DNA from 4 places in the Listeria sp. LM90SB2 genome. Region 1 is predicted to be linked to each of the others. Evidence: predicted binding sites of a transcription regulator. Region 1 holds the regulator's gene; each other region holds the start of a gene.
What was found. Region 1 encodes Rex, which represses fermentation and respiration genes when NADH is low (regulators of the CRP and FNR family bind a similar motif). Its sites were predicted from a motif close to TTGTGAAATATTTCACAA; they were not measured.
Positions count from the first base shown of each region.

Region 2: GL301_RS01960 (flavocytochrome c) is a predicted target of Rex. The motif match lies at 1,117-1,134, and genes of this name have one in related genera.
Region 3: pflB (formate C-acetyltransferase) is a predicted target of Rex. The motif match lies at 1,153-1,170, and genes of this name have one in related genera.
Region 4: GL301_RS13760 (cytochrome ubiquinol oxidase subunit I) is a predicted target of Rex. The motif match lies at 668-685, and genes of this name have one in related genera.

Region 1 is NZ_CP046449.1:2,155,499-2,157,708, forward strand. It holds gene GL301_RS10615 (CPBP family intramembrane glutamic endopeptidase) at 1-403, shown strand, start outside; partial or broken gene GL301_RS10620 (DUF4305 domain-containing protein) at 405-609, shown strand; gene GL301_RS10625 (redox-sensing transcriptional repressor Rex) at 636-1,283, opposite strand; gene GL301_RS10630 (ABC-F family ATP-binding cassette domain-containing protein) at 1,593-2,210, shown strand, end outside.
Region 2 is NZ_CP046449.1:414,845-417,054, forward strand. It holds gene GL301_RS01955 (class I adenylate-forming enzyme family protein) at 1-943, opposite strand, end outside; gene GL301_RS01960 (flavocytochrome c) at 1,180-2,210, shown strand, end outside.
Region 3 is NZ_CP046449.1:1,987,777-1,989,986, reverse strand. It holds gene pflB (formate C-acetyltransferase) at 1-1,134, opposite strand, end outside; gene GL301_RS09840 (serine hydrolase domain-containing protein) at 1,366-2,210, opposite strand, start outside.
Region 4 is NZ_CP046449.1:2,765,726-2,767,935, reverse strand. It holds gene tadA (tRNA adenosine(34) deaminase TadA) at 110-580, shown strand; gene GL301_RS13760 (cytochrome ubiquinol oxidase subunit I) at 962-2,210, shown strand, end outside.

The DNA.
Region 1 (2,210 bases):
CTTATATGTGGCACAAATTATTTGTAGTGTTATTATTACGATGATTTCAGGGGAGTTAAGTAATTCTGCCAATACGGAGTTACTTGTTGATTTGACTAAAGCTGCACCTATTTTCTTGATCTTTATTTCTATTTTGGGACCGATTTTGGAAGAACTTGTCTTTCGAAAAGTGATTTTTGGTGGGCTAAGTAATGTGACGAATATTCATGTGGCCGCAGTTATTAGTTCGCTTTTCTTTGGATTACTTCACGGAGATATTTCTTTCTTACTTACTTATTTTGTCATCGGACTAATTCTTTGTTTCCTTTATACGAAAACAAAACGGATTGTTGTTTCGATGGGTGCCCATATTTTAATGAATACGATTGTTTTGCTTTTGAGTCTTGGAATTATTGGGGGATAATATGAAAAATTCATTAATAAAGCAAAGTTTTTTATATTTTGCACTTGGTCTTGTATTTGTATATTTTGTTGTTGTTCGTGTGGCTGATTATGGTTATGATGTGCTTGCATGTATACTAATTATCATGACATTAATGGATTTTGGTATTGGCATCGGTCTGATTATCACTGGACTTAAAAGACGTAAAAAAAACCTGTAGAAAGTAAGTGTTGCTTACCTTCTACAGGTTTTTTTATTCTGTTTTCGCTGGATAATTTTCCAGGAAATAGATTAACGTTTGTAATTCGGTAGTAAGATCGATATGGTGCACACGAACTTGTTTCGGAACACTGATACGAGCTGGTGTAAAGTTTAGAATACCTTTTACATCTGCTTCAATTAAACGATCTACCGTTACTTGTGCTTCGTCAGCTGGAACTGTCAGAATAACTACTTCCACACCGTTTTCACGAACAATTTCTTCCATATCATTCAAATGATAGATTGGAATATCTTGTTGAACACTACCTACTTTCGCTGGATCTACATCAAATGCAGCAACGATTTTGATATTATTATTTTTCATGAAATTATAATGTAATAATGCTGTACCTAGGTTACCTACACCGATTAGTGCAACATTTGTCTGTTTGTCCTGGCTAAGTGTTTTGCTGAAAAAGTCGAGTATGTAAGAAACGTTATACCCGTATCCTTTCTTACCTAATGCGCCAAAGTACGAAAAATCACGTCGAATAGTCGCTGAATCAACTTTCACCGCTTCACTTAATTCCGCAGATGATACTCGTTCCTTACCTGACTCATCTAAGTATTTCAAGTAACGATGATATAATGGTAAGCGTTTTGCTGTCGCTTGTGGAATTTTAGTTGTTTCCTCCATCATGCCTTCTGTCCCTTCTTCTTTTAATTTTTTCTGAAGTTGAAGCTATTGTGAACTGTACTTCCTTTCACATGCTTGCTTATATACTATAAACATTTCACAAGGAATGCACAAACTTTTTGCTCATATCTTTCAAGTAAGGTTTTGTCCCGCAAAATATCCGGTACAGTCCTCTTTTTATATTCTACGCTAAAATCACAAATAATGCGAGTGTTTTCACAATCTTTTTTATTCAAGCTGTCTTGGCTATCTCATTGCGATTACTTAGCTTTTAAGATAAACTAGTAGGGAGAACGTTCGAGGAGAGAGATTATGATATTATTACAAGTTCAGCAAATTTCTAAATTCTTCGGTGCAGAAGTTATTTTAGATAATATTAAATTAGAAGTTAAAACAGGTGACCGAATCGCTCTAGTTGGGCGAAATGGTGCAGGAAAATCCACTTTACTTAAAATTATCGCCGGCAAAATGAGTTATGATGGCGGAACTATTTCCAAACCAAAAAGTGTGGAAATTGGCTATTTGGCTCAAAATACCGGGCTAGAATCTTCTAAAACCATTTGGGATGAAATGCTTAGTGTATTCGATTCACTGCGCAGAATGGAAGCTGATTTGCGCAAAATGGAGCTTCGTCTCGGTGAACCGGAACTCTATAATGATCCAGAAAAATACCAAGCACTGATGACGGATTATGATACGTTACAACATACTTTTAAAGAAAGTGGCGGCTATACTTACGAAGCAGAAATCCGTTCTGTTTTAAATGGATTGCGTTTTTATCCAGAAGATTATGAAGTAGAAATCGCTTCTCTAAGTGGTGGCCAAAAAACGCGGCTTGCTTTAGCCAAATTACTGCTTGCTAAACAAGATATTCTTGTTCTTGATGAGCCCACCAACCATTTAGATATCGAAACACTAGCGTGGCTCGAG
Region 2 (2,210 bases), 1.2 Mb from region 1:
GTCCATAAATTTGTAAGAAAATTGGTTTTTTATATTCGGAAGTACGAAGGAAAACCGCCATTGTTTCTTTATTAATCGCATCAAAAGTAGAATGATAAAATTTGATACTTTGGAAAACGTCTGGTTTTTCACGAGCAAGTGACGCCCATTGAACAAAATGATTTGGATGCGTTTCGAGTACGTACGGTTTGTATTCGCGTAGCACTTTTTCGACGTTCGCTTTAGTCGGATTGGCAATTGGCAGAAGCGGGAAACCGAGCGACATCAAGGATGAAACACCAATATTAAAACGAGAATGTACTGGTGAGATATGGAAAGCTACAAGCCCTCTTGGTTTGATGAAATTAAGAATACGTCGTTGGTATTTCGTTCTCCAACCCATCGAATTCGCAGAGTGAGCGATTAATTTTGGCACACCAGTTGTTCCAGAAGTGTGAGTCATATAAGCAATCATATCTTTTGGTAATTCTTCTTGTTCGCATGTGTAGCCATCTAGTGGCGCTTTAAACAATTGTTCAGCATTGATCAATCTTGAGTCTGGTAAATTGTTTAACTGATGACTTTTCTCAGAAGTCTCAGAATCAAAAAGTAACCAAGGTTGGTCAAGGCGATTAACAAAAATATCAATAGTAGACGCTGGAAGATGCGGGGAAACCATGATTGGCACGGCACCAATATAAGAAATCGCAACTGCTAAAATATAAGAATCGAATTTGGCAGATTTATATACGATTACTTTTTCTTCTTTGCGTACACCGAATTTATGTAGATGAGCTGCTTTTTGGATAATAGCCTCTTCGCATTTTTTGTAAGTAGTGTGAAGGCCTAATTCAGGAAAAGTAACAAGCTCTTCATCAAAATGGATGGGCATTTCTGGATAGCGTTCAGCAGATTTTTTGAAATTGGTATAGAGGTTAAGTGGTTCGTACTTTTTTATCGTCATATGGCGATGCTCCTTTAATATTTGATGTTGCTATTATATCACTTTGTGGAAATAATGAGGAGTAGTAATAGAAAACATTTACATCATTGTAAAAAAATCTGTAAATTGCTTTTTTTCTTATTTTGGAAAATTCGCCTGATGACCTGTAAAGATATCTCAATTAGTGATATAATATGTTAATATAATCACAAACTATTGGTCTAGGGGAAAATTTTCAAAAAAGTGGAGGTACGAAAATGAAAAAAAGGTTAGCTACAACTTTCATCATGCTACTATCGCTTGCATTAATTATCGCAGGTTGTGGCAGCAATAACACAAGCAAAAGTGACACGGAGAAAACAAAAGAAAAAGAAAAAACAGAAGTTACATCGGGAGCATCAAAAACTAGTTACACAGATCCATCCGAATTAAAAGATAAATACGATATCGTTATTGTTGGTGCAGGTGGTGCAGGAATGTCCGCAGCACTAGAAGCAAAAGCGAAAGGCATGAACCCAGTAATCCTTGAAAAAATGCCACTAGCAGGCGGAAACACAATGAAAGCCTCTTCTGGTATGAACGCCTCTGAAACTAAATTCCAAAAAGAAGAAGGAATTAATGATAGCAACGACAAATTTTACGAAGAAACATTAAAAGGTGGTCACGGAACAAACGATAAAGCAATGCTTCGTTTTTTCGTAGACAATTCCGCCAGCGCCATTGACTGGTTGGATTCCATGGACATTAAATTAAACAACTTAACTATCACAGGCGGAATGAGCGAAAAACGTACGCACCGTCCTGAAGATGGCTCGGCTGTTGGTAAATACTTAGTAGACGGTTTACTAAAAAATGTTCAAGAACAAAAAATTCCGGTTTTCGTTAACGCAGACGTAAAAGAAATTACACAAAAAGACGGAAAAGTAACTGGCGTGAAAGTAAAATTAAACAATAAAGACGAAAAAACAATTAGTTCGGATGCAGTAGTTGTCACAACTGGTGGCTACGGAGCTAATAAAGATATGATTGAAAAAGAACGTCCAGACTTAAAAGGATATGTAACAACGAACCAAGAAGGAAGTACTGGCGACGGTATTAAAATGATCGAAAAACTTGGTGGAACAACAGTGGATATGGATCAAATTCAAGTTCACCCAACTGTTCAACAAGATAAATCTTACCTCATCGGTGAAGCCGTTCGAGGTGAAGGTGCGATTTTAGTCTCTCAAGAAGGTAAACGTTTCGGAAACGAATTAGACACACGTGATAACGTTACAGCTTCCATCAA
Region 3 (2,210 bases), 170 kb from region 1:
CATTTTCATACAATATTCTTTAAAGCTTTCTGGTAAACGAGCATCCCATAGGACAGTTAAGTTTGGTTCCGCTGAGTTTCCTAGGTTATCTAAGCAGTGTAAGAAACGATAATCTGTTTTAGTCACACGATGACGACCGTCTGCGCCCATACCAGCCATTGAAGTTGTAACGAATGTTGGATTGGAAGCGTAAAGTTCGTTGTAACCATCTGTTCTTGCAAAACGAACCATTCTTAATTTAAGGGTTAATTGTTCGATTAATTCTTGTGCATCGAATTCAGTGATAATGCCTTTTTCTAAATCGCGTTGGATATAGATATCAAGGAAAATCGGAATACGACCGAATGAGCTTGCAGCACCGTTTGCTTGTTTGATAGAAGCAAGGTAGCCCATGTAAGTCCATTGTACCGCTTCTGTTGCATTTTCAGCTGGACGTCCAAGTTCTAAACCGTATTCGTTACCTAAAACGATTAAGTCTTTAAGTGCTTTGATTTGTAACCAAATTTCTTCACGTAAACGAATGTTTTCATCAGAAGAAATCGCAATTTTTTTCAAGTCTTGTTGTTTTTCTGCTATTAAACGATCCACACCGTAAAGTGCTGGTTTTTGGTACAAGCCGATGATTCTTCCGCGAGAGTATGCATCAGGAAGACCACTAACGATATGGGAGTGACGCGCACGTTTGATATCGTCTGTATATGCTCTGAAAATACCATCATTTGCTGTAGAACGATTTTTTACGTAGAAGTCATGTAATTCTTGATCAATGGAATAGCCGTTGTCTGTTAAACATTGTTCGGCTGTTCTAAGACCACCATTCGGCATAAATGCTAATTTGAATGGTTTGTCTGTTTGTAAACCAACAATAACTTCATTTTCTTGATCCACGTAACCAGCTTTGTGAGATGCAACATTGGATACGATAGCGTTATCCATATCAAGTACGCCGCCTTTTGCATCCATTTCTTCTACTAGTTTATTTATTTTTTCATTTAGTTTCGTTGTTCTTGGTGTGCTCTTTTCTAAAAAGCTTTCATCGCCATCGTAAGGAGTGTAGTTGTCTTGAACGAATTGCCCTACACTAATGTTTTCTTGCCATGCGGTTCCTTTAAAACCATCCCATGCTTTTGTCATTATAATTTCCTCCTTCAATTGTGTTCCTTTTCACTTAAAGCCAGAAACAAGTCTTTAGAATCTTTCTTCATTGAACAGCATACTCCTTTGTGAAAACGAAAACAATATAAAACCAGAAAGAAAATAAATTTCTTTTATATAACTAGAAAAGGCTTTCAACAGCTGTGTTAATACAGTTTTTTCGAAGTAGGGCGGGAGGCAAAAGGCAGAAAAAGAAGCCTAGCTAATATGCTAGACTTCCGTTGTGTTTGCAACTTCTTCTAAAAAAGTGTCGACAATGCTGTCACGTTTGTCAACGAAATTTGGGTTGGCTCGGCTTGGATGAACGCGGTTAGAAAGAACAATTAAACTGGCTTGGTGTTTCAAATCGAGCACCATAAAAGTACCAGTGAATCCGGTATGATATAAGACAGAATCACCGCGTAGATCCCAGCCTAGCCCGCGACTTCTATTGAGACCAGGGGTATGATTTATTTGCATCAGTTGCCAAGTTTTTTCAGAAAGAATTGGAGCACCGTGTTGTAGCATGAGCGTATCTCGGAATTTGGAAAGATCGCTTAGGGTGCTAAAAAGTCCGGCATGGCCTGTGCCTGATTTGGCAGTCCAAGCTTTAAAATCATGGACATCACCTTGAATTAAACCGCGCGTTTGGTCAAGTTCGGTTGGGATGACTTGTTTTTTATTTGCGGGATGAAAACTTGTATTTGTCATACTCAGGGGTTCTAAAATATTGTTTTGGATGGCTTTTTCATAATTGCCGTCCATTTTACTAATCAAATAACCGAGTAAAAGAAAATTAGCATCGGCGTATGTGACTACGGTTCCAGGAATATTAATTTGTGGCGTGGCATACACATAACGAATAACGTCCTCTCGGTTGTTCATTGAGAAGTTAGGGATATTTTGTGCAAGGCCGGAGCTATGTGTTAGTAAATGTAAAATCGTAACATTATTGTACCGGAAATCTGGTAAATACATTTGAATAGGGTCGTTTAATTGGAATCTTTGTTGTTCGATAAGTTGCAAAATACGAGTAGTCGTAGCAATTACTTTGGTCAAAGAAGCGATATCATAAA
Region 4 (2,210 bases), 610 kb from region 1:
GCGAAAGCAACTAAAGTGTTCCTGTGAAAGTTTGAGCAGATTATTCCTACATCCAATCCAAGCTATGCTAAAATAACAATGAGTGACTTTTTAGAAATGAGGTGCATAGATGGAACGAGCTTTCTTTATGCAACAAGCGCTTGAAGAAGCCGAGAAAGCACGAGATATTGGAGAAGTTCCAATTGGTGCAGTCGTTGTTTTAGATGGAGAAATTATTGGGCGGGCGCATAATTTGCGTGAAACGAGCCAAAATGCAGTGACCCATGCGGAGTTGCTTGCGATTCAAGATGCGTGTAAACATCAAAATTCATGGCGACTTAGCGGTGCAGAACTATACGTTACGCTAGAACCATGTCCGATGTGTAGCGGCGCCATTTTACTTTCGCGGATTGAAAAAGTTTATTACGGAGCCAAAGATCCAAAAGCGGGAACAGCCGGATCGTTAATGAATTTACTCCAAGATGACCGATTTAATCATACGTGTGAAGTAGAAGCAGGATTAATGGAAAAAGAAAGCAGCGAAATGTTAAAAAGTTTTTTCCAAGATCTACGAAAACGGAATAAATTGAATAGGTCTTAATGCTTATTGTAAGAAATCATACTTTTAAATCTTTCATTGTGAAATAAAAAGCAATAAGCCTTACCAACATTTACAGCCAGATAATAATTGCGAAAAATATCACAATCTAACTAAAACAAAATAACATCGAAAGTACTAAATAAATTTGTCGCAAAATAGGATAAAATATACTCCAGATAGAACTCATTATAAAGTGAAAATCTTTCTTAACTAGTTCCTAAATCTGTGAAAAATAAGGATTACATATTATTTTATTATGCTTTGTGAATTACAGAGCAACTGAACGCGTCACTTTGGGCGATTTTTCACATGATTTTTAAGAGAGAAGCACAAATCAGGGAACGAAGCAGTAATTTTTAGCACAAAAAGGAGGAGAAAAGGGTGGATAAACTATTTTTAGCCCGTTTTCAATTCGCATCAACAACGATTTTCCATTTCTTATTTGTACCACTTTCAATTGGACTTGTATTTATGGTTGCTCTTATGGAAACGTTGTATGTCGTGAAGGGGAAAGAAATTTACAAAAAAATGTCGAAGTTTTGGGGACACATATTCCTTATTAACTTCGCAGTCGGTGTCGTAACCGGTATTATTCAAGAATTCCAGTTTGGGATGAACTGGTCGGATTACTCTAGATTTGTTGGGGACGTATTCGGAGCACCACTTGCAATCGAAGCGTTACTTGCATTCTTTATGGAATCTACGTTTATCGGACTTTGGATTTTTGGTTGGGACAAACTTGGCAAAAAACTTCATTTAGCATGTATTTGGCTTGTTTCAATCGGAACAATTATGTCTAGTTTCTGGATTTTAGCAGCGAACTCATTTATGCAACATCCGGTTGGTTTTGAATTTAAGAACGGCCGCGCAGAAATGAATGACTTCTTGCAACTTATTACTAATGGGCAACTACTTGTGGAGTTCCCGCACGTTATATTCGGGGCATTTGCCACTGGGGCCTTTTTCATTGCTGGTGTCAGTGCGTATAAGATGCTCAAAAAACAAGATGTCGCCTTCTTTAAACGATCATTCCAAATTGCAATGGTCATGGCGGTAATCGGTGGCTTTGGTGTGGCTTTCAGTGGTCACTCACAAGCACAATACTTGGTTAAAACACAACCAATGAAAATGGCAGCAACAGAGGGGATATGGGAAGATACAGCCGACCCAGCTCCGTGGACGATGATTGCCAAGATCAACCCAGAAGAGAAGAAAAACGAATGGGAAGTCAATGTCCCGTACGCGCTAAGTTTCTTATCTTACGGAACATTAACTGGTAGCGTGGAAGGTATGAACACGCTGCAAAAACAATACGAAGAAAAATATGGTGAAGGTGACTACATCCCACCAGTTAAAACAGCATTTTGGAGCTTCCGTATCATGGTTGGCGCTGGTATGTTAATGATTTTATTCGCATTAATCGGTATCGTGCTTGCTTGGAAGAAAAAACTCGTTAATGCAAAATGGTATTTACGTTTCATGATTCCAATGATTGGTTTCCCGTTCCTAGCGAACTCCATGGGTTGGATTATGACAGAAATAGGGCGACAACCATGGGTAGTCTTCGGTTACATGAAAACCGCCGATGCCGTATCGCCAAACGTTTCATCAGGACAAATTTTGTTCTCGA